3 regions of the Idiomarina sp. H2 genome follow, and region 3 is predicted to be linked to each of the others. Evidence: predicted binding sites of a transcription regulator. Region 3 holds the regulator's gene; each other region holds the start of a gene.

What was found. The regulator sigma-54, encoded in region 3, starts transcription at its own class of promoters, with help from an activator protein. The targets are predictions, from matches to a motif close to GTTGGCACGNNNNTNGNNT.
Region 1: a site for sigma-54 is predicted at 1,935-1,953, ahead of glnA (glutamate--ammonia ligase). Genes of this name have one in related genera too.
Region 2: a site for sigma-54 is predicted at 2,664-2,682, ahead of DET62_RS02670 (hemerythrin domain-containing protein). Genes of this name have one in related genera too.

Annotation. Positions count from the first base shown of each region.
Region 1 is NZ_SNZY01000004.1:144,706-155,159, forward strand. Features, by position in the region: gene typA (translational GTPase TypA) at 1-1,684, opposite strand, end outside; gene glnA (glutamate--ammonia ligase) at 1,995-3,404, shown strand; gene glnL (nitrogen regulation protein NR(II)) at 3,429-4,550, shown strand; gene ntrC (nitrogen regulation protein NR(I)) at 4,540-5,946, shown strand; gene DET62_RS06710 (response regulator transcription factor) at 6,022-6,702, shown strand; gene DET62_RS06715 (HAMP domain-containing sensor histidine kinase) at 6,798-8,060, shown strand; gene DET62_RS06720 (alpha/beta hydrolase) at 8,057-9,061, shown strand; gene DET62_RS06725 (cation diffusion facilitator family transporter) at 9,051-9,980, opposite strand; gene trmL (tRNA (uridine(34)/cytosine(34)/5-carboxymethylaminomethyluridine(34)-2'-O)-methyltransferase TrmL) at 10,035-10,454, shown strand, end outside.
Region 2 is NZ_SNZY01000002.1:85,735-96,188, reverse strand. Features, by position in the region: gene DET62_RS02685 (NnrS family protein) at 1-639, shown strand, start outside; gene DET62_RS02680 (YbaN family protein) at 636-1,028, opposite strand; gene norR (nitric oxide reductase transcriptional regulator NorR) at 1,025-2,569, opposite strand; gene DET62_RS02670 (hemerythrin domain-containing protein) at 2,728-3,267, shown strand; gene DET62_RS02665 (murein transglycosylase domain-containing protein) at 3,261-4,451, opposite strand; gene DET62_RS02660 (M14 family zinc carboxypeptidase) at 4,559-7,225, shown strand; gene DET62_RS02655 (TrkA family potassium uptake protein) at 7,235-7,897, shown strand; gene DET62_RS02650 (potassium transporter TrkG) at 7,894-9,264, shown strand; gene DET62_RS02645 (methyl-accepting chemotaxis protein) at 9,331-10,454, shown strand, end outside.
Region 3 is NZ_SNZY01000005.1:156,720-167,173, forward strand. Features, by position in the region: gene DET62_RS08250 (ABC transporter substrate-binding protein) at 1-545, opposite strand, end outside; gene mlaD (outer membrane lipid asymmetry maintenance protein MlaD) at 563-1,030, opposite strand; gene mlaE (lipid asymmetry maintenance ABC transporter permease subunit MlaE) at 1,033-1,809, opposite strand; gene DET62_RS08265 (ATP-binding cassette domain-containing protein) at 1,809-2,609, opposite strand; gene DET62_RS08270 (TetR/AcrR family transcriptional regulator) at 2,694-3,269, opposite strand; gene DET62_RS08275 (KpsF/GutQ family sugar-phosphate isomerase) at 3,426-4,403, shown strand; gene kdsC (3-deoxy-manno-octulosonate-8-phosphatase KdsC) at 4,403-4,957, shown strand; gene lptC (LPS export ABC transporter periplasmic protein LptC) at 4,954-5,517, shown strand; gene lptA (lipopolysaccharide transport periplasmic protein LptA) at 5,486-6,028, shown strand; gene lptB (LPS export ABC transporter ATP-binding protein) at 6,030-6,755, shown strand; gene DET62_RS08300 (RNA polymerase factor sigma-54) at 6,777-8,237, shown strand; gene hpf (ribosome hibernation promoting factor) at 8,265-8,552, shown strand; gene ptsN (PTS IIA-like nitrogen regulatory protein PtsN) at 8,556-9,026, shown strand; gene rapZ (RNase adapter RapZ) at 9,017-9,868, shown strand; gene DET62_RS08320 (HPr family phosphocarrier protein) at 9,861-10,136, shown strand; gene mgtE (magnesium transporter) at 10,139-10,454, shown strand, end outside.

The sequences.
Region 1 (10,454 bases), on a different contig from region 3:
TCTGTGCTTCGTCAGTACCAGAAGCGCGTACGTTAGTCAGCTGTTTACCTTTCAGGCAGTTTACTGTCAGGTCGTTTGAACGGTTATGAATACCGATGATCTGGCCTTCATAAACTTCATCACCGTGTGATGCAAATAACTTACCGCGCTCCTGCAGGTTAAACAGTGAGTAAGTCAGAGCTTTACCCTGAGCATTTGAAATCAGTACACCGTTACTACGCTGACCGATGGTTCCGCCTTTGTGCGGACCGTAGTGGTCAAACGTATGGTACATAAGGCCAGTACCTGAAGTCAGTGTCATGAATTCTGTCTGGAAGCCAATCAAACCACGGCTTGGTACTTCAAAATCAACGCGAACGCGACCTTTACCGTCTGGTGTCATGTTGGTCATTTCGGCTTTACGCAAGCCTAATTTTTCCATAACCGCACCTTGATGCTGCTCTTCAATATCAACCGTCATGGTTTCATAAGGTTCCATTTTCTTACCATCTTCGTACTTGATGATAACTTCTGGACGAGAAACGGCTAATTCAAAACCTTCACGACGCATGTTTTCAATAAGAACACCTAAGTGAAGCTCACCACGGCCAGATACGCGGAAACGATCCGGGTTGTCAGTTTCTTCAACACGTAAAGCTACGTTATGAACCAACTCTTGTTGCAAACGTTCAAGAATTTGACGAGAAGTAACAAACTTTCCTTCTTTACCTGCGAAAGGTGAGGTGTTTACCTGGAAGGTCATAGTTACTGTTGGCTCGTCAACGGTCAGTGGCTTCATAGCTTCAGCTTTACCAACTGCACACACGGTGTCGGAGATTTTTAGCTCGCCCAGACCGGTAATGGCGCAGATGTCGCCTGCTGCAGCTTTGTCCGCTTCAATGCGGTCAAGACCCAGGTAGCTAAAGACTTTACCAATTTTTCCGTTACGTTCTTTGCCGTCGGCACCAACAATAGTCACTTGCTGGTTCACTTTAACGCTACCGCGGGTAACGCGACCAATACCAATAACGCCTAAGTAGCTCGAGTAATCAAGCTGTGACACCTGCATTTGCAGGTCGCTTTCAGGGTCAGCATCGGGATGGCTTACCTTACTAACGATAGTTTCGAACAATGGCGTCATGTCGCCGTCTTGATCTTCTATGTCTAATGATGCCCAGCCGTTAAGCGCTGATGCGTAAACTACCGGAAAGTCCAGCTGTTCGTCAGTAGCGCCCAGGTTATCAAATAAGTCGAATACCTGATCCATCACCCAGTCAGGGCGTGCACCAGGACGGTCAACTTTGTTAATAACAAGAATAGGGTTCAAACCATGAGAGAAAGCTTTCTGCGTGACAAATCGAGTTTGAGGCATAGGACCGTCAACGGCATCAACCACTAACAATACGGAGTCTGCCATAGAAAGTACGCGTTCAACTTCGCCACCGAAATCGGCGTGTCCCGGAGTATCCAGAATGTTGATGCGGTAATCTTGCCAGTTAACCGCGGTGTTTTTGGCGAGGATAGTAATACCACGTTCTTTTTCAAGATCGTTGGAATCCATAATACGGTCTTCTATTTCGCCACGGCTTTCTAAAGTGCCAGATTGTTGCAACAACTTGTCGACTAGGGTGGTTTTACCATGGTCAACGTGCGCGATAATCGCGATGTTGCGTAATTTTTCTATATCAAATACCTGAATTGTCATTAAGAACTGCCTGTAGTTGTCCGGGAATGAAACCCGTCCAAGGGGTTTTGTGAAAAATAGCGGCGTATTCTACCTTTTTGAGTTGGATTAAGAAAGACCTGATTGTTTTTTGTTCGTTATATTTTTATGACGTTATCTTAGAATGTTACTTTTGCACCAATTTTGTGCGTTATGCGCTATACTGGTGCGTATTAATTTACGCATTATAGTGCTAAATGAACTAACTTTATGAATATAAACAAAAAAGTCAGTTGGCACAGGCTTTGCTATACTCAAGCTGTATTTTTAGACGCTGTCTACGGAGGACAACATGTCAGCTAATAAGATTTTCGATACCATCAAAGAACACGACGTAAAATTCGTCGATTTACGCTTTACCGATACTAAAGGTAAAGAGCAACACGTCACTATTCCGGTGTCGCAAATCGATGAAGACTTCTTTGAAGAAGGTAAAATGTTTGATGGTTCATCTATTTCCGGCTGGAAAGGCATTAACGAATCAGACATGGTACTGATGCCAGACAACGAGTCTGCGGTGATTGATCCCTTTACTGATGAAGTCACATTGAATGTACGTTGTGACATTCTTGAGCCGGAAACTATGCAGGGCTATAGCCGTGACCCTCGTTCAATTGCAAAGCGTGCGGAAGATTTCCTGCGCTCATCAGGCATTGCAGACGACGCTTACTTCGGTCCGGAACCTGAGTTCTTCCTGTTCAACGACGTACGTTTCCACACAGACATGAGTGGTTCGTTCTACAAGATTGACGCGGAAGAAGCGAAGTGGAACTCAGGCCGTGAATATTCAGAAGGTAACCTGGCTCACCGTCCTGGAGTAAAAGGCGGCTACTTCCCGGTACCTCCGGTAGACTCAGCGCACGACATTCGTGGCACCATGAGCTTAGTAATGGAAGACATGGGTATGGTTGTTGAAGCCCATCACCACGAAGTAGCAACAGCAGGTCAGAACGAAGTGGCTACACGCTTCAATACTCTGACTAAGAAAGCTGATGAACTGCAGGTTTATAAGTATGTGGTGCATAACGTCGCGCACTCTTACGGCATGACCGCAACCTTTATGCCGAAGCCACTGGTTGGCGATAACGGCTCTGGCATGCACGTGCATATGTCACTGAACAAAGGCGGCGAAAACTTATTTGCCGGCGACCAGTACGCAGGCTTGAGCGAAACCGCGCTGTTCTATATTGGCGGTATTATTAAGCACGCACGTGCCATTAACGCTTTTGCGAACGCCTCTACTAACTCGTACAAGCGTCTGGTTCCTGGTTTTGAAGCACCGGTGATGCTGGCTTATTCCGCCCGTAACCGTTCGGCTTCTATCCGTATTCCATTGGTTTCCAGCGCGAAAGGTCGCCGTATTGAAGTGCGCTTCCCTGACCCAAGTGCGAACCCGTACCTGGCCTTTACTGCGCTGTTAATGGCTGGCCTTGACGGTATCCGTAACAAGATCCACCCTGGCGATGCCATGGACAAAGATTTATACAATCTGCCTCCTGAAGAAGCGAAAGACATTCCGACCGTTTGTCACTCACTGGAAATGGCTCTGGACGCGCTGGATAAAGACCGCGACTTCCTTAAGCAAGGCGGCGTTATGGACGACGACATGATTGATGCCTACATCGATCTTAAGTACAACGAAGTAGAGACATTGAAGAAGACTACCCACCCGGTAGAATTCGATATGTACTACAGCGTTTAATGGTTACTGGCCGGGTAAGGTGTCTTGCCTTACCCGGTTGCACCAACTTGGTGCGTAATTTATCCTGCCTTCGTGAACGATAGCGCGCTACTTAACCAACTACTCACAGGCATACTCATCCTCGATGATCGCCTGACCATCCGTTACGTCAATTCGTCTGCTGAATCCTTACTCGATCACAGTGCAAAACGCCTGTTGGGCGAACCTTTCACTGCGGCTTTTTATCAGTGTTCGCTGGCGTCAGAAACGCTGATGGAGTGCCTGAATAGCGAGCAAACGGTGCTGAATGCGGAAGCTCAGTTCGCGCTGCATTCCGGGCACAATATTCGGGTGGAAACCAGTATTCAAACAGTAGAGCAACCTTTTGGACGTGCTTTGCTACTGGAATTAAAACAAGTAGACCAGTTGCGGCGAATAAATCAGGAAGATCAACAGCGTAATCAGCTATTCGCTACCCAGCACTTATTGCGCGGTATGGCGCATGAAATAAAGAACCCTCTGGGAGGTTTACGCGGCGCTGCGCAGTTACTGGCACGGCAACTTCCGGACGAGAGCCTGACAGAGTATACGGACTTGATCATCACCCAGTCGGACCGGTTAAGGTATTTGGTCGACAGGTTATTAGGGCCGGTAAAAAGGGGCGAGTCGAAGGAAACCAATATTCATGAAGTGTTGGAAAGAGTTGCCAGAACTTTGGTGTACGAATATGGAGACTCGCTGAATTTAGTTCGGGATTACGACCCGTCGCTGCCGGATATTCAGGTGGTTGCGGAAGCTTGTGAACAGGTGTTTTTGAATATTGCCCAAAATGCAGCACAAGCTATGTCAGGCGAAGGCACTATTACAATTAAAACGCGGGTAGAACACCAATTGACTCTGTTTGGACAGCGCTATCGACAATGTGCGGTGGTTACTTTGACCGATAATGGGCCCGGTATTCCGGCCGAGTTGCGCGAAACCCTGTTTTATCCGTTGATAAGCGGCCGTGCTGAAGGAACCGGACTCGGCTTGTCGCTGGCACAAAATTTAGTGCATCAGCATAAAGGGAAAATTGATTTTGATTCCAGTCCCGGAAAAACCCGATTTTCAGTGTATTTGCCTTATCTTTCAGCAGAAAATGGTAATGAGGTGACGGATGACCACTAATGCTCAGTTATGGATAATTGATGATGACGACTCTATTCGCTGGGTACTGGAAAAAGCCTTTGCTGATAGCCGTTATCACGTGCGCAGTTTTGCCAATGGCGAAGACTTTTTCATGGCTCTAAAGAGCGATAAACCAACCGTTGTGCTCACCGATATCCGTATGCCGGGAGAAAACGGCCTGGCTGTACTGGAGCGGCTGCATCAGACCGAGGCGCATTTGCCTGTTGTGGTTATGACCGCGCATTCCGATCTCGAGACAACGGTAAAAGCGTTTCAGGGCGGCGCATTTGAGTATCTGGCAAAGCCCTTTGACATTGATGAAGCTATTACCGCCGTTGACCGTGCTCTGCAGCATGCCAGACAAAGTGAAAATGTGCCCGCGCAAATAGACGCAAATTCAGTTCCCGAGCTTATTGGTGAAGCCACGCCTATGCAGGATGTGTTTCGTGCTATCGGTCGCTTGTCGGGCTCAAGCGTTAGTGTGCTGCTTACCGGAGAAACCGGTACTGGCAAAGAAGTTGTCGCGCGAGCTCTGCATAAACACAGCCCACGGGCGGATAAACCTTTTATTGCGCTTAACATGGCAGCAATACCCGCCGATTTAATTGAGTCGGAGCTGTTCGGGCACGAACGCGGGGCCTTTACCGGAGCCGACCGTAAACGCGTCGGGCGTTTTCAGCAAGCTGACGGTGGTACTTTGTTTCTGGATGAAATTGGCGATATGCCTTTACCAGTTCAGACACGGCTGTTGAGAGTTCTGGCCGAAGGACAGTTTTACCCGGTGGGAGCGTTGCAACCGGTAAAAGTGGATGTGCGCGTTATTGCCGCCACCCACCGGGAACTAGAACACTTGGTTAACCAGGGCACATTCAGGGATGACCTTTATCATCGTCTTAACGTTATCCGTTTGCGGCTGCCGCCTCTGCGTGAGCGGGCGGAAGATATCGATACTCTGGCAAGACACTTTCTTAAAAAGTCGGCCGAAGAGTTGAATGTCACACCAAAAACATTGTTAAATGAAACGCTTAGCACATTAAAGAGTTACAATTGGCCAGGTAACGTCCGACAACTGGAAAATACCTGTCGCTGGCTAACCGTTATGGCGCCCGGGCAGCAAATAAGTCCCCGGGACTTGCCTGAAGACATTCTGGTGACTTCAGAGCCAGGTTCGACAGAGCCAGGCGGTGAGCTTACCTGGTTACACTTTTTGCAAACTGAGCTGGAACAGCAGCCGTTAAACTCGCAGGATGTTCTGCAAAGTTATCAGCAGCAGCTGGAGCAGGTTGCGTTACAGACTGCTTTAAAACGTTTTTCCGGACATAAACAAAAAGCAGCCGCATGGCTGGGCTGGGGAAGGAATACCTTAACCCGAAAGTTGAAAACTCTGCTAAAGTAAAAGTTATGTAAAGAGGGTCGTATCCATCCCCGGCATTTTGGATCATGGATTTATTTCTGGAGAGAACAACAAGTTATGAGACATTCCGTACTACTCATTGACGATGATACTGAAATGTCTGTCATGCTGACAGAATTGTTTAAACGTGAATCTGTGGATTTAAGTGTCGCCGAAGATGGTGTCACTGGTCTTGATAAAGCACTTAACGGTGACTACGAACTTATTTTGCTGGACGTTATGCTACCCGGCATTGATGGTATGCAGCTTTTGCAGCGGTTACGCCAACAACATCGTGATACCGCGGTGCTGATGCTGACGGCTCGTGGTGACGATGATGACAGAGTCATGGGGCTGGAGCTTGGCGCAGATGATTATCTGCCAAAGCCTTTTAATCCACGTGAGCTGATTGCCCGTGTAAGAGCTTTGCTGCGTCGCACGCCAAACACAACCATGCAGAATGAAAGCCTGAACGTTTGTGGCATAGTGCTGGATCCGGCTACTACGGAAGTAAAATGCGATGATGCTGAACTGATTCTGACACCAACTGAGTTTGATATTTTGCGTTGTCTGATGCAGCAAGCCGGTCAAATGGTCAGTAAAGATCAGCTTTCTGTTGCGGCACTGGGACGAAAAATGGAGCCTTTTGACCGCAGTCTTGACGTGCATATTAGTAACATCCGGAAGAAATTCCCGGCAAAACCTGATCGTATTCAAACTATACGAGGTCGCGGCTACCGACTGATTGCAAGCTTATGAAGAACCGGCGTACGCGGTGGTACCGATCGCTTGCTCTGAGATTACTTTTCATTTTTTGGGCGCTGCTTTCGGTCACAGCGGCCAGTGGTTATTTGTTGGCGGTTTGGAACAAACCTAAAGCTGAACTTAAACCACTGGAGCCGGAGATTTATCAGACGTTACAGCCTTTATTGAGCGATGCGTTAACCTTTCACTCTCTACAACCCGGCCGGCTTATTGCTGGCGACTACCGCGTTGCCGCACAGTTGTCGGTGCAGGGCAGCGAAAAGCTATTAATGGACGAGATGCTGCGCGTAAGTCACGGTTCCACGCTATTGCGTATGCTGGGTCAAGAGTCTCCGCAGCAGATTCCTCTGGACGAGCGTTTGTTAATGGGTCCGTTCGAGCTCGACGGCAATAAAATTCTGGTGACTAAGCCCTTAGGCATTGAAGAGCAGGTTGACCGTGAGCGGTTGGAAGCAGAATCGACCCGCGCGCGCATACTGACCTTAATGGTTGGTAGCGGTTTACTCGCAGTATTACTGGGTATTTGGCTTATTCGACCTATACGACGAATGATTCTGGCAATGCGCGAAGTGGCTGATGGTAGTGCAACGCCTGAACTTAAACGTTTACCTAAACGTGGTGATGAAATTGGTGAACTGGCACGGGCTTTATCGCAAGGGGCGGTCGACTTAGCAACTTCGCGTGACGCGCAACGGCGATTACTCAGCGATGTATCGCACGAATTACGTTCACCTATGGCGCGTATGCAGGTGGCTCTGGATTTAGCCGATTGCAATGAGGACGACCCTAATTGGCAACAATTGCGCCGCGATACGGAACGTCTCAGTGTGATTATTGAGCGAATTCTTTCGCTGTCGAGACTGGAGAATGGGCTGGTTGATCTGAACCATGAAAGCCTGGATAGCGGTGAACTGGTGCAGCAGCTTATTAATGATATGTGTTATCAGCATCCAGAAGTACGCGAGCGCTTGCTGCGGCATGGTAGCAACTGGCCGGTTATTGATACTGACCCTGAATTGCTGCGGCTGGTTCTGGAAAATATTGTCCGTAATGCACTGCACTACACCGAAGATAACGTAGAGCTTTCCTGTGACGATTACGGCAAAGGCTGTCATATTCGCATTCGGGATCACGGCCCGGGGGTTGATGAGAGCACCATAAGTAAACTGTTTGTGCCTTTTTATCGCGGCGATCCGGCGCGACACCATAAAGCCGGCGTTGGTCTTGGTTTAGCCTTGAGTCATCGCGCGGCGGCTGTTCTGGGTGGTGAATTAAAAGCTCATAATCACTCTGAAGGGGGACTTGAAGTCGTGTTAGACTTACCCAAAAGTCAGCCCGAACAGAAAGAATGAAGCAACCGCCTACTACACAACAACGCCCTGCAGACGACACGCCCGAATGGCTGGAGTTTTTTAAGGCTCAAGTCGAAGTCTTTTGGGAACAACAAGTTACCTCTGAGTATTTTGCTGCGTTTGATGGTCTCAAATTACATTTTGCCTATTACCGACATAGTGACTCCGCACCCTTAGTGGTTATTGCTCCGGGGCGAATAGAGTCGGCACTGAAGTATCAGGAACTGTTTTGGGAGCTGGCACAGCAGGGCTTTTCTGTTGCGGCACTGGATCACCGTGGGCAGGGATTGTCGGGGCGCCTGACGGCGAACCCTCATCAGGGACATGTCGAAAACTTTAATGACTTTGTACGTGACTTTTCGGACTTTACCAACCTGTTAGTGGCACGATTTGGCGATGTACCCAAAACACTGTTTTCTCACTCGATGGGCGGAACAATAGCGACCATTTACTGTGCCACTTACCAGCATCCTTATAAAAAACTCATACTCTCTGCTCCTATGTTTTCTATAGAAACAGGAATAGTGCCTTATTGGTTCGCGCGTTGGATAGTTTTTGCGGGAGCCTGGTTAAACCGCTGGCTGGCAAAACCGTGGTATTTTCTCGGTATGGGAAATTATAAGCCGGTGCCTTTTGAAGAGAACGTTCTGACACATAGCCGACAGCGATATAAGGCGTTTCGGGATGCTTATGATAATGTTTCGGATGTTCAGCTAGGCGGGCCCACATTTAATTGGCTGTATGAGGCCATCAGTGCCGCTATCAACGCGCAGAAACTGGCAAATGACATTACCATTTCGGTCATTCTGTTTCAGGCAGGGAATGATAAAGTGGTTTCCGCGTCAGGACAAAAGAAAGTAGCTGCTGCGGTTACCCGGGACCACTTTAGGTTTGAGACCATTAAAGGTGCATCGCACGAGCTTATGATGGAAACTGACAAGTTTCGTCAACCTGTGCTGGACGCTCTTATTGAAGAAACCCGGAAACTTGCTAACGCTTAAGTGAACCTTCTACCACGGCGACAATTTCAGGATCCATGTGGACAATAATATCGGCGCCCGGGAAAGCTTTCATCAGCTGTGCTTCAACATCATCGGCAATGGCGTGAGCCCGTAATAAAGACAATTCGTTGGCCAGCTCAATGTGTAACTGAATAAAGCGCACCGGGCCTGCCTCCCGTGTGCGTAGACCGTGAAAGCCTTTAACGCCGTTTACCGCCATTGTGATATTAGCAATCTGCTCTTGCAGCTCTTCTGACAACTCACGATCCATCAGTGCCTGAAATGCATCCCAGCCAATACGAACTGCGCCAATAATGAGGTAAACGGCAATGCCCATGGCAAAAATACTGTCAGCCCAGAGCCAGCCATAGCTACTTAAAATTAACGCCACAATAACGGCTAAGTTCAGCAGTATGTCCGACTGATAGTGAAGATTATCGGCCTGCACGGCCTGAGAGTTGGTATGACGAATAGCCATACGCTGTATAACAATTAAAACAAAGGTAATGACAATAGCAATGGCAGAAACCGCGATACCGTAACCCACTTTAGGCACACTGCCGCCCTGCATAAACTGTTGAACGCTGTGAAAAATAAGCAGCATGCTGGAACCGGAAATAAAGGCGCTTTGCGCTAACGCCGCCAGGGATTCGGCTTTACCGTGACCGAATCGATGCTCTTCATCTGCTGGTTGCAAAGCGTAGCGAATCGCAAAAAAGCTGAATATGGAAGCGCCGCTGTCTAAAATTGAATCGGTGAGAGATGCCAGCATACTGGCGGATTCTGTCTGGAACCAGGCAAAAAGCTTAATGGTAATTAGGATTATGGCAACGATAACCGACGCTGTACTAGCCAGTCGTACCCAAAAAGCATAATTCTGTTGGTAGTTTTTCTGATTTGCCACAGTACCGGTACACATTTATAAAAGATATTCTGCTATTCTACCGCTTTTACCCAAGTGATGAAAACGACCATGTTGCACCTTGTACTGTTTGAGCCTGAAATTCCCCCTAATACCGGCAACGTTATTCGTTTGGCGGCGAACACGGGCATGTCCTTGCATTTAATTGAGCCCTTAGGGTTTGAGCTGGATGAAAAAAAAGTACGTCGGGCGGGTCTTGATTATCACGATTTAGCTTCTGTAAATATCCATAAAGACTGGCAGAGCTTTCTGAATAGTACCTCGTTTAACCGCATTTTTGCGTGCACAACCAAAGGTAAGACAAATTACTCTGCAGTGGCTTATGAGGCCGGCGATGTTTTGTTGTTTGGCCCTGAAACTCGCGGGCTGCCAATGGAGGTCCTGGAAACTTTTCCACAAGAGAACTGGTTGCGGTTGCCAATGGCGGACACCAGCCGAAGCCTGAATTTATCCAATTCAGTGGCTATTTTT
Region 2 (10,454 bases), on a different contig from region 3:
ATGGCCATTATTGGCGGACGAGTGTTGCCAATGTTTACTGCCAACGGGACTCAAACACCTAAAGTAACGCCAATAGTCTGGCTTGATCGTATAGCTTTAGGCAGCTTGTGGCTTATCTTCGCTGTGCACTTTCTGAATCTGCACACGCTGTTACCTAACCAGATAATGGTCGTTTTATTTGGCGTTTCAGCGGTGGCAACCGGCATAAGAGTTGCGCGCTGGAAAATCTGGATAACCTGGAGAGTACCGCTGCTTTGGTCACTGCATTTAGCTTATTGGTTTATTCCCGTTGGTCTGGCGTTATTTGCATTGCGTTACGCGGGTTTCGACCTGACGCAGAGTCTGGCGCTGCACGCCTTAACCGCAGGAGCTATGGGGAATATGATTCTTAGCATGATAGCGCGCGTCTCGTTGGGTCATAGTGGGCGTCCGTTGCAACCAAAACTGATAATGACCGGCGCATTTTTATTGGTATTAATAGCTGCATTAACCCGGGTCTTTTTAATGTGGCTGGTTCCTGATTTAGCCAGCCACTGGTTAATGTGTAGTGCTTTAGCCTGGACTCTGGCTTATGGCATTTATGTTGTGGTTTATTTTAAGGTGCTGACAACACCCCGCGCCGACGGTAACCCGGGTTAAGTCTTTTCCGGAGAGTGGTCGGGGCGCGTAGCCAGCCAGCACCCGACCACAACCAGCACAACACCGACAATTGCTTTTAGCCACACCGGAACTTGCGGAACAAATAACCATAGCACCAGGTACCCGGTTGCCATCATAACTAAGGCTATGATTTTAGAGCGGCGTTTAACCACTCGGTGCTCGCGCCAGGCTCGTATGTCCGGGCCGTATTTGGGGTGGTTAAGCAACCAGGTTTCAAGCCGGGGCCAGCCTTTACTAGCAGCCCACAATGCAGCAATGAGAAAAGGTACTGTGGGCATTACCGGCAGGGCAATGCCGATAAGTCCAAGTAATACAAAAAATAGCGCCAGAGCGCGCCACAATAATCGAATTAACAGCTCCCGCGTCACGACTTCATTCCTAATCGACTGGCCATTTTGTGCAGGTTACTGGCATCCAGCTGCAGGTCTTTAGCGGCCTGACTCCAACTGTTGTTATGGCGGCCTAAAGCCGCTTCTATCATCTTACGCTGAGTATAATTTACCGCTTCTTTCATCGACACGTTAGCCTGAGGTAAGCCGGTTCCAGCAGAATTTTTCCCAGAGTCGGTGGTGGCTGACAAAGGCAGTTGCACATCAAGATCCAGCATGTCGGGTTCAATGGTGGCAATATCGGTTTTTTCCACACCGTGGCTAAGCAGCTTAATAGCGGCCCGGCTGATAACATGTTCCAGTTCACGCACATTACCCGGCCACTGATACTGTTGTATGGCAAGCTCAGCCTCCGGCGATAAGCGCAAAGCCCGCAACCCCAGACGAGCCCGGTTTAGCTCGAGAAAATGCCCGGCCAGAATAGACACATCGTCACCGCGCTCACGTAATGGCGGAATGGGCAAAGGATAAACCGAAAGGCGGTGGTATAAATCAGCACGGAAAGTTTCATTACTGACTTGCTGGCGCAGGTTGCGGTTGGTGGCGGCTATAAGGCGAACATCTACTTTTCGGTATTTGTCAGAGCCCAAACGCTGAATTTCACCATTTTGCAGTACTCGCAATAATTTAGCCTGTATGGATAGTGGCAGCTCGCCAACTTCATCCAGAAACAGCGTACCGCCGTGAGCGACTTCAAAGCGTCCTGAACGGTCGCTGGTTGCGCCGGAAAACGCCCCTTTTACATGACCAAAAAGCTCGCTTTCTGCAAGTGATTCGGGTAGAGCCGCGCAATTTACATAAATAAGGGGTTTGTCGCTGCGCTGTGAGAGTATGTGCAGTTCACGGGCAAACAGCTCTTTACCGACACCAGTCTCGCCCAGTAGCAGTACGGGCAAATCGGCACTGGCAACCACTCGTAGTTCTTTCAGCACACTTTCAATAGCTTTGCTGTGCCCGATAATTTCCGACTCGTTTCTTTCTGTGGTTCCGGATTTTGGCATGGTGCGCTGCTGGCCTTGTCGCAGAGCCCTGACGTTTTGCTCCAGCTGGCCAATGCGAACGGCGGTCTCAACGAACAAGCTAAACTTTTGCAGTTCAATCATTGAGTTGTCGGTAAATGTACCGGGTTGCAGTGCGTCTAAGGTCAGTACACCCCAACACTTATTCTCCAGATACAAACTAATACCCATGCAGTCGTGAACGGGCAGCGCATTACCTGGCTGCTCAGCGAGCAGTCCGTCGTAGGGGTCCGGTAATGACGAATCGTGCTCAAACCGCACGGGGTTACGAGATGCCAGCAATGCCGCTAACCTGGGGTGCTGTGCTACAACAAACCGACGACCCAGCGCTTCGCGTACCAGTCCCTGAATAGCAACCGGTTGCAGCACTTCATTATCCAGCTTTAATAAAACCACTGCGCCACAGTTGAAGTGACTGCGTAAGGTGTTGACTAAATTTTGTAAACGAACCGCTGCAGGCTGCTCGGTAAGCAGGTCTGCTAATAGACTTTCTTGCAACATGGTTAAATTGACTGCCCAGGTTAAAAATACCCTTATTGGTTGGGTTGATAGTACCGTGACACCCCGGAGAGTCAATAATCCTAACGGGGTAGGAGATGGCCTGTTTGTTGCAATCCTGACCGGAGTAAGAAACTTTATTTAGCAAACAGGAGTGACCCATGAGTACTTTCGATGACCGTTTACAGACTGCCGAGCAACAATGGCAGGACGCTTCACCCAAGCATTTGATAGAGCATATTTATCTGCGTTTTCATCAGCGCCATCGCGAACAACTTCCTGAGTTAAAGCAATTGGCCATGCGCGTTGAAGCTGTTCATGGTGATCACCCCGAAGCCCCGGTTGGTCTGACTGAACACCTGGATAACCTGATGCAGGAGCTGGAAAGCCACATGACAAAAGAAGAACAAATTCTTTTTCCTTTGCTGTCTCGTGGTGTTTATCCCGGCGGGCCAATTTCAGTAATGGAAAGCGAACACGTTCAGCATGAAGGTGAACTTAATAGAATTGACGAACTGACCAATAACTTAACGCTACCGGAAGGCGCCTGTGGTACCTGGACAGCTCTTTATAAAGGCTTAAAAGAGCTGCAGGATGATTTGCACGAGCATATTCACCTGGAAAACAACCTGCTTTTTGTTGAAAAGAAAGCATCGGCACCTGAGCACGGTAAAGATTTTTGTTGCGGTTCGTGTCAGTAACCCTGCTTAAAGTACATCACCTTTTCTAAATACCGACGGCTCTCCGCCAACGGATGCTTAGAAGTTAAGTCCCGGTAAACAATGCCGGGCTGACTTCGGTTTATAATTTGAACCGCGTTGCTGCGGTTGGAAGAAAAGGTTTTCAGCACGTTACCGGCGCCACCATTGTATGCTGAAACAATAGCGTATTCGCGACTGCGCGGATGTTGCACACCTTTTAAGTACTGGGTGTTCAAAATGTGCAAATAGGCACTGCCAATATCGATGTTCTGAGCCGGGTCAAACAATTGTTGAGACGTGGGCTGCCCGGGAATTTTACGAACGCGCTCAAACACGTCACGTCCGGCGGTCGATGCCACTACCTGCATTAAGCCGTAAGCGTTAGCGTGGCTCACCGCATAAGGGTTAAAACTGCTTTCGGTTTCAATAATGGCATAAATAAGCTCAGGCTCCAGGTTATAGCGTCGCGCTGCGGCTATCACGTAGTCGGCATACTGGTGTTTGCGTAGCTCCTGGTGTTCATCGACCAAAGCAATTTGAACCTCATACACCTTGTTGTTTTTAGCGCGCCGGGTGCGCAACTGGTTTTTCACCAAATACTCGGCAAAGCGATTCGCCCGCCATTCGTACTCGACGATCACATTGTCCTGGTCAACAACTTGCCCGCGCAAAAATGGTTTTCCCGTCCGTTCAGGCTCTTTATCGGTAAAAATATCAACGGCAGTGAGGTCGGCTGGCGTTAACAGCGTACGCACAATAGCGGCTTTGAGTTGTTCCCGGGTTTTGGCTGGATCATTGCTGTCATGCAATGTCGCAACGGTCAGCAGGCCCTGCTCAAAATCGACAACGGCTTTGGCATGAAAGTTATCACTGTATTTAACGTACTTTTTCGCGCTGGGAACCGTGTTTTCCTCGTCACCCCATATGGCCTCAGCAACGGCACGCAGATCGCGCAAAGCCTTGCGTAAGTCCTCAATGTCGCTAATAAGCTGTTGCGGGTTGCTGCGGTAGCTGTGCAAACGCTCACGCGCCATAGATTCCACCACTGCACTTGGGTCGTTACCGCTAAGCACGCCGGAATTGACCACGCGTTTTACGTTATTAGGTGTTATTTGGCATCCTGCCAAAATTAGCGTTGTGGCTATAGCCGCCAGCAGAGTGGTTAATTGAGTCTTTTTATTCATAGCGCCTAAATTGAGCTTCACTTCCCTTGTTCAAGCTTTTACATTAGAGAGACATAAAAAGAAACCCCAAGCACAGTTTAAAAGTGCATAAAACAACAGGAATGAAGATGCGCAGTCTCAAATTTGCGGCGCTGATAGCCGCCGTCTCGTGGTTTGTTAACCCCTCCTACGCACAGCAGTTGGCTGGCGAAAAGTCATTACTTCCCGAAGCGAACTACAGTAATTCAGAAGTGACTGTTGAGCAGGTCCTGGGTTATCCGCTTGGCACTAAAATTACCAGCCCGGCCGACATGAGCCGTTATTTTGAAGCTCTGCAGCAGGCTTACCCCAAACAAGTAAAATTGCTAGAGTACGGCAAAAGCTGGGAAGGGCGTACGCTTTATTACGCGGTTATTTCCAGTGAAGACAATATGGCTGACTTTGACGGTTTTATGAAGGGCATGCAGGCCTTAGCCGACCCGCGCAAAACCGACAGCGATAAGGCTGAGCAGTTAATTGACGAATTGCCCGGTAGTATCTGGCTGTCCTATGGCGTTCACGGCAATGAAATTTCGTCACCGGAAGCCGCTATGGTAACCGCCTATCATCTGCTGCATGACCAGCGTGAGCAGACCCAACGCTGGTTAGATAACACCATGGTATTCATTGACCCACTGCAAAACCCGGACGGACGTGCCCGCTTTGTCGATCGTTACTACATGAGTGTTGGGCTGGAGCACTCGGGTGACCGCCGCAGTGCGGAGCACAACGAACCCTGGCCTAACGGGCGCACTAACCACTACCTGTTTGATATGAATCGTGACTGGATAGCGCTGACTCAGCCTGAAATTAGCGGGCAAATAGATGCCTTATTAAAATACTATCCGCTGGTGTTTGTTGATCTGCATGAGATGGGTGGCGATTCCACTTATTACTTCACCCCAGAGGCTAGGCCTTATAATCCACTGATTACCGAGTCACAACGTGAAACGCTGAACTGGATTGGTAAAAATAACGGCCAATGGTTCGACGAAAAGGGCTTTGATTATTTTACCCGCGAAATTTTCGACGCGTTTTACCCGGGCTACGGTGCCAGTTGGCCGCTGTATCAGGGCTCAGTTGCAATGACCTATGAGATGGCTTCAGCGCGCGGGCATTTGTTTGACCGTACAGACGGTGACGTACTGACCTACGCCGACGGTGTTCAGCAGCATTTTATAGCGTCTATCTCGACTATTCAGACAGTTTCCCAACGCCGCGAAGCCTTATTGCAGAAGTTCTGGGAATACCGCAAGTCAGCGGTCGAAGCAGGTGAAGACGGTGATGTCCGCTCTATTATTCTGCCCGCCAAGGGCGACCCGGCTGCCGCTCGTAAATTAGCCTCTTTACTGGTTGAACAGGGCGCAGAAGTGAAGCAGGCGAAAAAGGCGTTTGATGTGTGCGGTACTGATTATGAAGCTGGTGCTTATATCATTGATATGGCACAACCTGCACACCGCATGATACGCACCTTAATGGATAAGCAAGTGGATATGGCGGATGACTTCCTGGCAGAGCAGGAGCAGCGCCGTAACAATAACCTGCCGGACCAAATTTACGACGTAACCGGTTGGTCACTGCCGTTGATGTTCAATGTCGACAGCCACACTTGCGATGACTTACCTGACGTCGCCACAGCCTTTGTAGAAGAAGGTCGTATTGAGCCTGGCAAAGTGACTAACCCGGACGCCAAAGTGGCCTTTTTGGTTCGTTGGGGGGATATGAATGCAGGACGTTTTCTCACTGCTGCGTTGCGCGAAGGTCTGGAGGTTCGCCAAAGCGAATTAGCCTTCACCCACGAAAGTGCGGGTGAATTCCCCAGTGGCTCATTGATTTTAACCCGCGCTGACAACTCTGATGACTTGCAGACTAAATTACAAAAACTCGCTGAGGCGTCAGGCGCAACCGTTGAAGGTGTTGATACAAGCTGGATGACAGAAGGGCCTAACTTTGGTTCGCACAACGTAAGCAAACTGGAAGCACCGAATATTGCTATTGCCTGGGATGAGCCGGTTAGCCCTTACAGTGCAGGGCATACCCGCTTTGTGATTGAACGTCAGATGGGGTACCCGGTAACGGCCATTCGCACCATGCAACTGTTGCAAAGTGACTTTAATGGGCTGGATGTTCTGATACTACCGGAAGGTGCATACTCTAGCGTGCTTAACGACAAAACTGTGGAGAAGATTCAACAGTGGGTGTCAGACGGCGGTGTGTTGCTGACCTTAGGCAGCGCTTCTGCCTGGGCGGTTGAAACCGGTCTGCTTAATACCCAGCTGGAACGCAAAGTGCCGGAAGAAGGCGTTACTGAGCCTGATGAAGAAATTAAAGTAGACGGCAAAGTGATTGAAAGCCGCGAGCAGTTCTTAACGGAAATAAAACCGCACGGCGCTGACCCCGACTGGGTGCCGGGTGCTTTGCTAAATACCGAAGTAGATACAGACCACTGGTTAAGCGCCGGTGTTAAACCGCAGGTTGTGAGTATTTATAACGGTAACGACGTATTTACCCCCATTGATATTGATCACGGTCGCAACATTGCGTGGTTTGCTGGCGCGGATAGCCTGTTAGCCAGTGGCTTTTTGTGGGACGATATAGCTCAGCAATTACCTTACAAACCGCTGTTAATGTGGCAGCCAAGCGGTAAAGGCATGATTATCAGCTTTACTCAGGAACCCACGTACCGTGCCTATATGGACGGCTTAAATACCTTGCTGATGAACGCCTTGTTCCTGGCACCGGCAAAAGCACAATAGGAGTCTTACATGGCACAGTTTGGAGTTATTGGTCTGGGCCGCTTCGGCGCCCGGACATCACTGGAATTATTAGAGCTAGGCCATGAGGTTATTGGCGTTGATGCGGACGAGAAGCTGGTTGAAGAACTTGCCGATCAGCTCACGCACTCGGCAATCTGTGATGTTACCGACGAGAAAGCACTGAAGGAGCTCGACTTATCGAATTGCGACGTGGTTCTGGTTGCTATTGGCGAGGATTTGCAGGCCAGTTTGTTGTGTGTACTGCACTTAAAAACTATTGGTGTTGAGACCATATGGGCAAAAGCTACGTCTAAGTCGCATCACCAAATTTTGTCAAAACTTGGGGTAAGTCGCATTATTCACCCGGAAGAAGAAATGGGCATAAGAGTTGCTCAGGCTCTGAATTACCCCATGGTTAATGAGTACATGTCGCTTGGACATAACTGGTTTTGTGTCGAAATCGCATTAGGTGAAAACCTTGAAGGTAAAACACTAAACGACATTTTGCCCGATAATACCGATAACTTTCATTTGCTGTTATTAAAAAAACGGGACGAAGTAACGGCTACACCGAGCCCGGAAACAACCATAGAAGGCCATGAAACTCTGGTTATGGCGGGTAGCTTAAAAGCGCTGAAGTCAATCGCACCGAAGTTGGTCGAAGAGTCATGAAGCAATGGTTACCCTCTTTTTTTATGGCGTACACCAGAGCCAGACGGAGCCAGCATAAAAAGCTTAAAGTAGGCCCGCCGGTTGTTCTTGCTGGCGGCTTTTTCGTCTTAATTTTGCTGGGTGCCTTATTACTAAAACTTCCTTTTGCGACTGTTGAACCTATTACCTGGCTAGAAAGTCTGTTTACTGCGGCATCGGCAGTCACAGTAACCGGACTGGTGGTAGTCGATACCGGTCAGGCGTACACCCCTTTCGGACTCACCGTTATTGCAATTTTGATTCAGACTGGCGGCATTGGCTTTATGACATTTGCCATTCTGGCGGTTATGTCTATGGGCGGAAACATTGGTATTAGCTATCAGCTCGTTGCAAGGGAGGCGATGCAGCAGACCAGCTTAAAAAATATTGCTAAGACTGCCAGAACCGTTTTCTATCTGGCATTAATTGTCGAGCTTCTGGGAACCGTAGTTTTGACGCTGACCTGGTGGGGGGAGTTTGGTTTCTGGGGAGCGTTAGGCGAGGCTGCTTTTTATTCAATATCAGCTTTTAATAACGCGGGGTTCGCCCTCTCTGCAAACAGCTTAAGTGACTACGTTGGCAGTATTCCCGTGAACTTAGTTGTTACGTTCATGTTTATTGTCGGCGGCTTAGGTTTTTCAGTATTGATGAATATATTCGAGAAGCGGCGTTGGCATCAATTCTCGGTATATACACGCAGTATTCTCATAGCCACTCTTTTAATTAATATTCTTTCTGCCTTTATCTTTTGGTTATTGGAGCATAGTAACCCTGACACCCTGGGGTCTTTATCAACATTACAGCAGACTTTAGCCTCCTGGTTTCAGGCGACAACGCCACGAACAGCGGGCTTCAATACGGTTGATATTGGACAACTGCGCGAACCGACATCCATGTACATTATGTTGTTGATGTTTATTGGTGGCGGCTCAATGAGTACTGGCGGCGGTATTAAGTTAGGTACTTTCATTGTTTTGATGATGGCGACATACGCGTTTCTGCGACGCAGACAGCACGTGACATTAATGCAGCGTAGTATTGAACAGCAAATGGTGATGAAAGCTCTGGCTGTCTCAATGATTACGCTGCTAATGGCGTTTCTCGGTATCTTTTTTCTAATGATTTTGAATCCGCTGCCGTTTATAGATGTAAGCTTTGAGGTTTTATCGGCATTGGCGACGGTAGGACTGTCACGAGGAATAACGGGCGAGTTAACTGAAGTAAGCCAGATTTTAGTCATTATTCTGATGTTTGCCGGACGGGTAGGGCCGCTGACTTTAGTGTACTTTTTAACAACTCCACACCGAAAAAGAGTCCGCTACCCGAAAACTGAAGTACAGGTGGGGTAGTTTGCTAAATACAGAGTAATTTTAAGAGACTGCTCATAAAAAACAATAACAAGAGAAGCTCCGAAGATGCTGAATAAATTAAAGTTCACGCAAAAAGTCATTATTGTTGCGTCGTTGATACTGGTACTCGTGCTGGGAGTCTTCACGCTGACCAACTTTTTGCAGATGTCGAATCAAACCCGCAGTAATTTGCAGCATCAAATGCAGGCTTTGTCTGACTCAGTATCGAACAATATTTCCCAATGGTTTAATGACCGCATGAGCATTGTTCAGGCAACCGCCGATGCTTACCGTGTTGATGATTCCACAGACCGTGCTTTAGAGCGGGTTCAGCAGTCCAAAGCCGCTGGTAAGTTTAAAAATGTGTATTACGGTTTGCTCGACGGTACTTTTCTGCTCGATGATCCCAGCATCGACCTGCCGGACGATTACGATGCCCGCAGCCGTCCCTGGTATCAGCTGGCGGTTGATGAGGGGCAGCCAACCTATACTGCGCCTTATATTGACGTTACCACCAATGAGTTGACCATTACCGCGGTGGTGCCCATGCGTCGTGATGGCCGTCTGGTGGGTGTTGCCGGTGGCGATATGATGCTGGATGAGATTTCTGAGATTGTTAACGACATCGATTTTATGGGTCTGGGTTATGCTTTCCTGGTAAGTGGTGACCGTAATATTCTGGCACACCCAGATGAAGACTGGATTGAAAAATCTGTGAACGATTACGCTGGTCAGTCAGTTGCTTTTAGTTCTGATTTTTCCGAATACCGTATTGATGGAGCGGACCGCCTCGTGTCATTCCATAAAATAAAAGGTATTCAGGGAGTTGAATGGTATCTGGGAGTGGTTATTGACCGCGAACAGGCCTACAGCAACGTGTCATCCTTTGCCTGGACCGCTATTGTTTACCTGATTATTGGCATTGTGGCAGTAGTGGTGTCATTAACCTGGTTATTGCGCTTATTACTGAAACCTTTGCGTCGTTTAAATGAGGCCGTAACCGATATGGCCCGCGGCGAGGGCGATTTAACGCAGCGGCTGCCGGTTGAATCCGACGATGAGTTTGGCCTTGTTTCACGCCGTATGAACGAGTTTATTGAGAAAATCCAGCAAGCCTTGCTGGAAGTGAATGCAGCCGCACAACAAGTGGAAGGCAACATTCGCAGCATGGTTAAGGCAAGTGACGATTC
Region 3 (10,454 bases):
TTACTGTTCAGCAGACTGACACCTTCAACAACTAAATCGTAGGCTTTCCAAATTTCTTCATCAGAGTCGTAACGTATACGAAAATCCAGACGAATTTCCGGGCGCCCTTCTTCTTTTATTCGCGCCTTCACGACGGCCGAACGTGCATCATCAGAAATTTCCTGACTAGGTTCAAAAGTGACCTTATGCTTGTCCTCGTCATACTGAGTAAAAGCACGGGCATACGTCGCCACTAAGTAATCGTAGAAAGCCTGGTAAAAACGTTCGCGTTGTTCTTTTGTCGTGTCGCGCAAGTAACGGCCTAATACTTTCTTCGACGCATACATATTGTCAACATAAGGCATCATCTCATCTTCAACGACTTCCTTTAGATAATTAGGATCTGCGTCAATTTTGTCTCTGTCCGATGCAATGCGATCAAAGGTTTTTTCAGCAACTTCTTTCAATAACTCTTGCGGATCATCGTTACGAATTAAATCGGCTGATGCGGATGCAACCAGTACTAAGGTTACAAAAACGGCCGTTATCCATTGTTTTACTGCCATGGTGCTCTCCTTACCACTTATTCATTGCCCTGACTGAACAGAAACTGGCCTATCAGGTTTTCTAAAACCAATGCTGACTTGGTATCAGTAATGGTATCACCGTCTTCTAACGTACCTACGCTGTCATCAATAAAGCCGGGTTCAAGCCCAAGATATTGCTCACCCAGGAGTCCTGACGTCAACACCGACAATGTACTGGCTTCAGAAAACTTGTCGTAATCTTTGCTAATGCTCATTGTTACACGCGGCTCATAGTAGTCACCCGACAATGAAATATCAGTAACACGACCCACAACCACACCACCGACTTTCACCGGCGAGCGGACTTTCAGACTACCAACATTATCGAACTTAGCGTACAGGGTGTAGCTATCTCCCGATGTTGTCATAGTGCCGCTGGCTGCCCTTAATGCGATAAAGAACAAAGCCAAAATACCGACGACAACAAAAACGCCTACCCATAACTGTGTTTTTCTTGATTCCATGGTTATCCACCAAACATGATAGCTGTAAGAATAAAATCGAGTCCTAGAATTGCCAACGACGCAGTCACAACTGTTGACGTTGTCGCAGCACTGATTCCCGCAGAGGTTGGAACCGAACGATAACCTTTATACAAAGCTATCCAGGTAACAACAAAGGCAAATACAATAGACTTAATAATGCCGTTCAGAAGATCATCCTGCCAATCGACTGCCGATTGCATGACTGACCAAAAAGCGCCTTCATCAACCCCCAGCCAGCCGGAGCCAACCAGGTAACCGCCGTAAATTCCAACGGCTGAGAACATCAACGCCAGCAGTGGCATACTAACCACACCAGCCCAGAACCTGGGAGCAATCACACGGCGTAAAGGATCAACCGCCATCATCTCCAGACTGGAAAGTTGCTCAGTGGCTTTCATAAGACCGATTTCAGCAGTGAGTGCGGAGCCCGCTCGCCCCGCAAATAACAGACCGGTAACGACAGGCCCCAACTCACGCAGCAACGACAGCGCAACCATAGGCCCCAGACTTTGCTCAGCACCATAGTCAACTAAAATAGTGTAGCCCTGTAAGCCAAGCACCATACCGATGAATAAGCCACTGACGATAACGATGAGCATCGACAATACGCCGACGACATACATTTGTTTAATAAAGAGCGGCCATGACTTAGCTGGTTGAGGCTTGCCAATAATGGCACCCATTAACATAGCCAGGGCGTATCCAATGCCTGCCAGGCTATCCAATACCTGGCGACCGACAGACCGTATAAACTGGATCATTCCTTGCCCCTTAATAAGTCTGTTGTAAAATCGTCATCTGAGTAGTGAAATGCTACGGGTCCATCTGGAGCGCCATTCAAAAACTGCTTAATAATTGCGGTCTCATTATTGCGCAGTTCATCCGGAGTTCCCTTGCCTACCACTTTTTTGTCGGCGATGACATAAGCATAATCCGCAATCGATAACACTTCTTTTACGTCGTGCGATACAACAATAGAGGTCAAACCTAGTGACTCATTCAAAGATTTAATAAGCTTTACAATGACCGCCATAGAAATAGGATCCTGACCCGCAAACGGCTCATCGTATAAAATTAATTCAGGATCCAGAGCTATAGCCCTTGCCAGAGCAGCTCTACGAGCCATGCCACCAGACAGTTCTGACGGCATAAGGTGACGCGCACCACGCAGACCCACGGCCTCAAGCTTCATTAAAACCACGCTGCGAATAATTTCTTCGGGTAAGTCGGTGTGCTCGCGCAGTGGAAAGGCGACGTTCTCGTATACCGACATGTCGGTGAACAACGCACCACTTTGAAACAGCATGCTCATGCGCTTGCGTAATTGATACAAAGCGTCGCGTTTTAACTGCGGGACTTCCTCTCCGGCTACTTTGATACTGCCGCTGTCAGGCTTAAGCTGTCCACCGATAAGGCGCAACAGCGTCGTTTTACCAATGCCACTAGGCCCCATGACAGCAACCATTTTGCCTTTCGGAACATCTAACGACAGGCCGTCATAGACCCGATGGCTTCCATGCGCAAAAGTCAGATCTTTAAGTTCTACCAAGTTTGTCACGACAGTTTCCTGTTACGAGTTTATCAGCCTTTATTTTAACGACTGTCGGTATAGTCTGATACCGAAAAAGTGTTGCAAATTTTATCAGCGAATTGATTCTATTTCTGTCAATTCATCGACAAGCTTCAGTAAATATTGTGCAAAATCTTCACGTTCATGCACGCAAGCGTCACACAAGTTGAGTTGCTCGAACAAACGCGCACCATGAACCGCGTAAAACAGAGTTTTCCCAACTTTGCTTCCGGCGATACGTTCCAACCGCTGTAAAGTCAGTGCTATATGCTCTTTTAAAGGGCCCAACAACTCCGGGTTAGTCGCAGCGGCAGCCAGCATTCCACTGCCTAGCCGAGAACATTCAGCGTCCGTATCAAGCGCTGCTAGTAAAATACTTTTTAATTCGCCTTTTGGGTCATCGGCAAACTGGTGATGATATTGCTCACGAAGTTTTTCATAACGTTCGACACGGCGTTTTAACATAGCCTGCAGCAAACAATCTTTGCTCTTGAAATGATAAAGCAAACCACCTTTGCTGATGCCCGTTGTCTGGCTCAAGGCGTCAAATGTAAGGTGCCCTGCACCCTCGGCAGCGACCAATTGATCTGCGGCATCCAGAATGACGTCTCTGTTGCTGGGTCGCCCTGCGCCTTTTTTCTCTACCATGGTGTATTCACTTTACCTACACTTACTTTATCAACCGTCTGGTTGGTATAGTAATTATTTTTGTAATAAAATACAAGATTTACCTGTGTACGGTAGGCAGAGTTGTACCGAATGACGTATTATACAGGGCAAAAGTACAACGCCAGAGGCATGACCATGAAACAAGTCACCCAGAACTTTCGGCTACTGGGCGAACAAGTACTGGATATCGAAAAGAAGGCGATTGAAGGCCTGTATCAATATTTGGATGATAATTTCGATGCCGCCTGCCAAACTCTGTTTAATTGCAAAGGCCGCGTTATTGTCACCGGCATGGGTAAATCCGGTCATATTGGCGGGAAAATAGCTGCCACACTTGCCTCAACCGGCACACCAGCGTTTTTTGTACATCCGGGCGAAGCCAGCCACGGAGATTTAGGCATGGTTGCGGCTCAGGATGTGGTCATTGCGATATCTAACAGTGGCGAAACGGCCGAAGTGCTGAATATTATTCCGGTCATTAAACGTCTGGGCGTGCCCTTAATTTCAATGACTGGCAAACCAGGCTCCACTCTTGCCCGACTGGCTGATACTCATGTTTGTATCGCAGTTGAACAAGAGGCCTGTCCGCTCGGGTTAGCCCCCACGGCTTCTACAACAGCAACTCTTGTCATGGGCGATGCGATGGCGGTTGCTCTGCTCAATGCCCGCGGCTTCACCGCCGACGACTTTGCACTATCACACCCCGGCGGCTCGCTGGGTAAACGCCTGCTATTGCGGTTGCATGACGTGATGCACACTGGCGAGCGTGTTCCGGTTATTCCAGCCGACGCTATTATTAGTGATGCGTTACTGGAAATGTCGCGTAAAGGCTTGGGTATGACCGCGATAGTTGATGAAAACCAACGTCTCGCCGGCATTTTTACAGACGGTGACTTACGTCGCATTCTGGATAACCGAATCGATGTCCATAAAACTCCGATAGCTGAAGTTATGACCCGCTCCTGTATTACTGCGAACGAGGACATGCTGGCCGCTGAGGCATTAAAACTCATGCAGGACCGAAAAATAAATGGGCTGATAATTACCAACGACGATGGACAGCCTTGTGGCGCAATGAACATGCATGACTTACTGCAGGCGGGAGTGCTCTGATGGAATGTATTAATACCTGGTACGGCGACATTGAAAAAAGCCTGTTTAAACGTTTTTCCGAAATAAAGCTACTGGTTCTGGATGTCGACGGGGTGTTTTCCGACGGTCGCATATACTTAGGCAATGATGGTGAGGAACTGAAAGCGTTTCACACCCGGGATGGCTTTGGCATGAAAGCACTGAAAAAATCAGGTGTTGAAACGGCAGTCATTACCGGACGAACGTCACGCATTGTTGAACACCGTATGGAACATTTAGATGTCGGCTTTATTTATCAGGGACAGAACGATAAAACAGCCGCTTTCGATGAGCTACTAACAAAGTTAGGCCTTAGCGCGGAGCAAGTTGCTTATGTTGGAGACGACACCCCCGATTTAGCTTTAATTAAAGCGGCGGGTCTGGGGATTGCAGTCCAGGACGCTCACGCATCGGTACAACAACAGGCCGATTATATTTCACGCTGCCATGGTGGACATGGTGCCGTGCGCGAAGTCTGTGATTTAATCATGCTCAGTCAAGGGCAACTGCACCTGGCTACAGGAGCCAGTGTGTGAGCCGACGCGTTACTGTCATTCTAATTTTATTATTCGGTGCCGGGCTATTGCTTGTCTGGCGCCCTTTTAGTGATGATGCTGATGGTAACAACGCGGCGACAACACGCACTATGCAGCCCGATTTTACCGCTTTTGGGCTGGAGACGCGTATTTTCGAAAGTGACGGTTTACTGGCTCACAAGATAAAATCTGAGAAAATGTCTCACTATAACCAAATTGGTCTGACCGAACTTAAGCGTCCGGTTTACACAGTCTTTTCTGAGCAAGGCGAAGAGCTTTGGGAAGTCAGTGCCGCGCAAGGCACTTTCTACGACGATCAAACCCTGATTTTAGAGCATGATGTTGAAATACTTGCTTTAGAGCCGGATACTCACATCGAGCAAGTGTTAACCGAGTACCTGATTGTTGATTTAAAAAATGAGTCAATGAGCACAGAACATCCTGTAAGCATTCACGGACCACGGCTATTAATTCGGGGTAACGGTATGACTGCGGATCTGAAAGCTGAACGAATGGAGCTAAAAAGACATGTTAAAACGATTTTCCAGCCTGCTGAGTAAACTCATCCTGGTTGCCTTAATACCCTCAGCGGTTATGGCTCAGGGCAAGTCTGACTTTAGTAAACCCATGGAAGTTGAGTCGAGTAAGGAAGAGCTTGATATTAAAAATAACCGCCTGGTTTTAACGGACAACGTTATTATTCGTCAGGGCACCTTATTAATCCGCGCCGATCGACTAGAAGCATCCGCCAGCGAAAGCGCCGAGCAAGCAGATATTTTTATTGCAGAAGGCACTCCTGCTACTTACAGCCAGACGCTGGACGACGGCAATGAAATTAACGCTGAAGCAAAAAAAATCACCTATTTTCAGTCGGAACAGCGACTGGAGCTTAGTGGCGACGCTCGCATCTCTCAAGGTAGCAGTAGCTCAAGCGGCAGTTTGATTACTTATGATTTGAATAAACAAACGGTAACGGCAAGCAGTTCAGGTGAAGAAGACAGCCGTGTTATCACTATTTTTACGCCTAAACCAAAAACCGATACCGACGAAAAAAATAACGAGAACCCTTAATATGGCAACTTTACGAGTCAAACATTTAGCCAAAAGCTACAAAAGCCGACAAGTCGTTAAAGACGTTAGCCTGGAAGTAAGTCAGGGGCAGGTTATTGGTTTACTGGGCCCCAACGGTGCAGGTAAAACCACAACCTTCTATATGATAGTCGGTTTGGTTAATAGCGATAAAGGTCAAATTCTGCTGGATGACAATGACCTTACCTTACTGCCAATGCATGAACGGGCACGCCGGGGTATTGGGTATTTGCCACAAGAGGCGTCCATTTTTCGCAAATTGACCGTGCGCGATAATCTGATGGCTATTCTGGAAACTCGTAAAGAACTTTCAACTAATGAGCGTGAAGAACAGCTTGATGCTTTGCTCGAAGAGTTTCATATAGGCCACATAGCAAACAGTCAGGGCATGAGTCTTTCAGGCGGTGAGCGCCGTCGGGTTGAAATTGCCCGCGCCTTGGCAGCGGAGCCTACGTTTATTTTGCTGGACGAGCCTTTTGCCGGAGTTGACCCTATTTCGGTTATTGATATTAAAAAGATTGTTGAACATTTAAAGCAACGTGGTATTGGTGTACTTATTACTGATCACAACGTTCGCGAGACATTGTCTGTTTGTGAACACGCTTATATTGTCAGTCATGGTGAGCTTATTGCCAGTGGGGATGCAGAAAGTATATTATCGAATCAACAGGTTAGAGACGTTTACCTCGGTGAGCAGTTCACCCTATAACGTGATACCGGGACAGTCATTATGAAGCAAAGTCTGCAGCTAAAAATTGGTCAGCACCTGACCATGACGCCACAACTCCAACAGGCCATCCGCCTGCTGCAGCTTTCCTCGCTCGATCTTCAGTCAGAAATTCAGGATGCATTAGACAGCAACCCGCTGCTGGAGGTTGAAGGTGAAACGAGTAACGACGCGGACCAACCCGAAACTCGCAATATTGAAGAAAGAGACGACAGCCAACGGGAAACATCCGACGTTATAAAAACCCAGGAAATGCCTGACGAACTGCCGGTCGACAGCAGTTGGGACGACACCTACTCCAGTCATACCCCGGCCAACGGTGCAGCCTCTTCAGGTAAATCCTTTGACGGCGATTTTGAGGTCTATCAAGGCTCTACCAGCGAGTCTTTGCAGGATCACCTGCTTTGGCAAATGCAACTTTCTCATTTTTCGGAAGAAGACACCGCCATAGCTGAAGCCATTATTGAAGCCATAGACGACAATGGCTATCTGATGGTTGATGTTAATGAAATTATTGAAGCTGTGCGCCTGCCCGAAGTTGAGGCAGAAGAAGTCTGCATGGTGCTTAAGCGTATTCAGCATTTCGACCCAATAGGTGTCGGCGCACGTAGCGTCAGTGAATGCCTTGCCATTCAATTACGTCAACTAAGCGACGACACTGAATACAAGCAGGTTGCTCTATGCTTAGTGACTGAACATATGGACTTACTTGGCAGTCGCGATTTTCGCACCATTCAGCGTAAACTGAAGCTATCGGAAGACGATTTACGCCAAACTATGCGATTAATTCAACAGTTGCACCCGCACCCGGGCGAGCAAGTTGCGCAGCAACCCGTTGAATATGTTATTCCCGATGTGGCCGTTACTAAAAAAAATGGTCGTTGGATGGTCGAATTAAACCCGGATAGCGTACCTAAACTAAAAGTGAACGAAGAATACGCGGCCTTGAGTAAAGCAACAAAGTCAGTAGCCGACAGCCAGTACATAAAAAACCATACGCAAGAAGCCCGCTGGTTCATAAAAAGCCTGGAGAGCAGAAACGATACGCTGCTGAAAGTGGCCAATTGCATAGTACAACGCCAACAGGGCTTTTTTGAGCATGGTGAAGAAGCTATGAAGCCAATGGTTCTGAACGATGTTGCAGAAGCCGTGGATATGCATGAAAGTACGATTTCACGCGTAACGACACAAAAATACTTACACTGCCCAAGTGGCGTATTTGAGTTGAAATATTTTTTCTCAAGTCATGTCAGTACAGAGGGCGGTGGCGAGTGTTCAAGCACGGCAATACGTGCTTTAATTAAGAAGATGGTCGCTGCTGAAAATCGCAGTAAACCGTTAAGTGACAGTAAGATTGCTGAACTGATAGCCGAACAAGGTATCCAAGTAGCAAGAAGGACAATTGCGAAGTATCGGGAATCGTTAAACATTCCATCATCGAGCCAACGCAAAAGTCTTTTGTAACTTTGTTAACTGCAGAAGGAAGACGTTATGCAAATTAATTTGACCGGTCATCACATCGATATTACCGAAGCTCTGCGTGACTACGTGGACACAAAATTTGCCAAGCTGGAAAGACATTTTGACCATATAACTAATGTTCACGTCATCCTAAATGTTGAAAAAACGATTCAAAAAGCGGAAGCTACGCTGCACGTGAATGGCGGTGAGCTTTTCGCCGACGCAAAACACGAAGATATGTACGCGGCCATCGACGGTTTAATTAATAAACTGGACCGTCAGGTGATTAAACACAAAGAGAAAATGAAACAACATTAATCCATGCAACTGAGTGAATTGTTAAGCCCCGACTGCACCAAGTGTGCAGTCGAGGGCGCAAGTAAAAAGCGACTACTTGAAACCATTAGTCAAATCGTAGCCCCTAAGCTGTCTGGCATTACCCGTCATGACATTTTTGAGAGCCTGTTAAACCGTGAGCGTTTAGGCAGTACGGGAATTGGCTTAGGTATCGCAATTCCTCATGGCCGCTTACCTAATGCGAATCATCCGGTAGCGGTATTACTGACCTTAGACGAACCTATCGAATTCGATTCTATTGACAACCAGCCTGTCGATATTATCTTCGCGCTTCTGGTTCCGGAATCAGAGCACGAGAACCATCTACAAACATTGGCCACAGTGGCCAGAAGAATGAACGACAAAGACTGTACTCGCGCACTGCGCCACGCAGATTCTGATAAAGCGTTATATCAATTATTTGTGGGCGAAGGTGAGCAGTCGCCATGCAACTGATCATTGTTAGTGGTCGCTCCGGCTCAGGTAAGACAATTGCTCTGCGCGTACTGGAGGACTTAGGCTTTTATTGCGTTGATAATTTACCCATAAGCCTGCTACCAACTCTGGTGCATGCAGTCATAGAGCAGTATCAAAAAATAGCCATTAGCATTGATGTTCGCAACTTACCGGAGCACTCCGAAGAGCTACTGGACTCTCTGAGCTTTTTGCCAAAAGGCGTTGAACCGGAAATTCTGTTTATTGACTCTGACGACAACACCTTACTAAAGCGTTTTGGCGAGACTCGTCGCCTGCATCCGTTATCGCAAAAAGAACTGCCTCTGCTAGAAGCGCTTCAGGCCGAACATAAAATGCTTGAACCCATTATGGAACGCGCAACCTGGCGCCTGGACAGCAGTGATTTATCGCTGCACCAATTAAGCGAACAGGTCACTGAGCGGGTGCTGGGACGAGCGGATAAAAAGCTGATTATTGTGTTTCAGTCTTTTGGCTTTAAATATGGTTTACCCAAAGACGCTGACTTTGTCTTTGATGCGCGCATTTTACCTAATCCGCACTGGCAACCCGAGCTTAAGCTGCTTACCGGTCTGGATACCGACGTGCAGATTTTCTTTCGTCAGGAACCTTTGGTGACTAAATTTATTTATCAGCTAGAAAACTTTCTTGATACCTGGTTGCCACACTTCCAGCGCAGCAATCGAAGCTACCTGACCATAGCTACCGGTTGTACCGGTGGTCAGCACCGCTCGGTTTATATTTCTCAGCAGTTAGCCGAGCGTTTTGAACAGAAAGCTGTAAAAGTTCAGGTAAGACACCGGGAACTGAAAACCCATGGATAAAGTTTGCAGAAAGCTAATTATTCGCAATAAACTAGGCTTGCACGCACGTGCGGCAACAAAGTTAGCGCAATTAACGCAGGAATTTGAGTCAGACATTACTGTCACTCAGGGTGAGCAATGCGTTAACGCTGCCAGCGTTATGTGCCTGATGCTACTGGCCAGTCAACAGGGAAAAACTGTTGAAGTCTGTGCCGAAGGAAAAGACGCACAAGCAGCACTGGATGCCGTTAGTGCTTTGTTTGAAGATCGCTTCGAGGAAGACGAGTAAGCATGATTGCAGAGCTTTCCGACAAAGAATATGCCATGCAGCGCATTCAGGAGGTTAACTCCGCGCTATCCGATGGCATGTTCGTTGCTGCACGCCGTATGCTGCATAATATGCCGGCATGCGACGTGGCGTTGCTGTTGGAATCCTCACCCCCCAAAAGCCGTTCCATTGTTTGGAAACTGGTTGACGTAGATGAACACGGCGAGATTCTTGAAGAACTGAACGAAGAGGTTCAGAAAGACATTATTCGTCAAATGGCGCCGGAGAATCTTGCGGCGGCCACCGAAGGCATGGACACCGATGACCTTGCCTACGTTT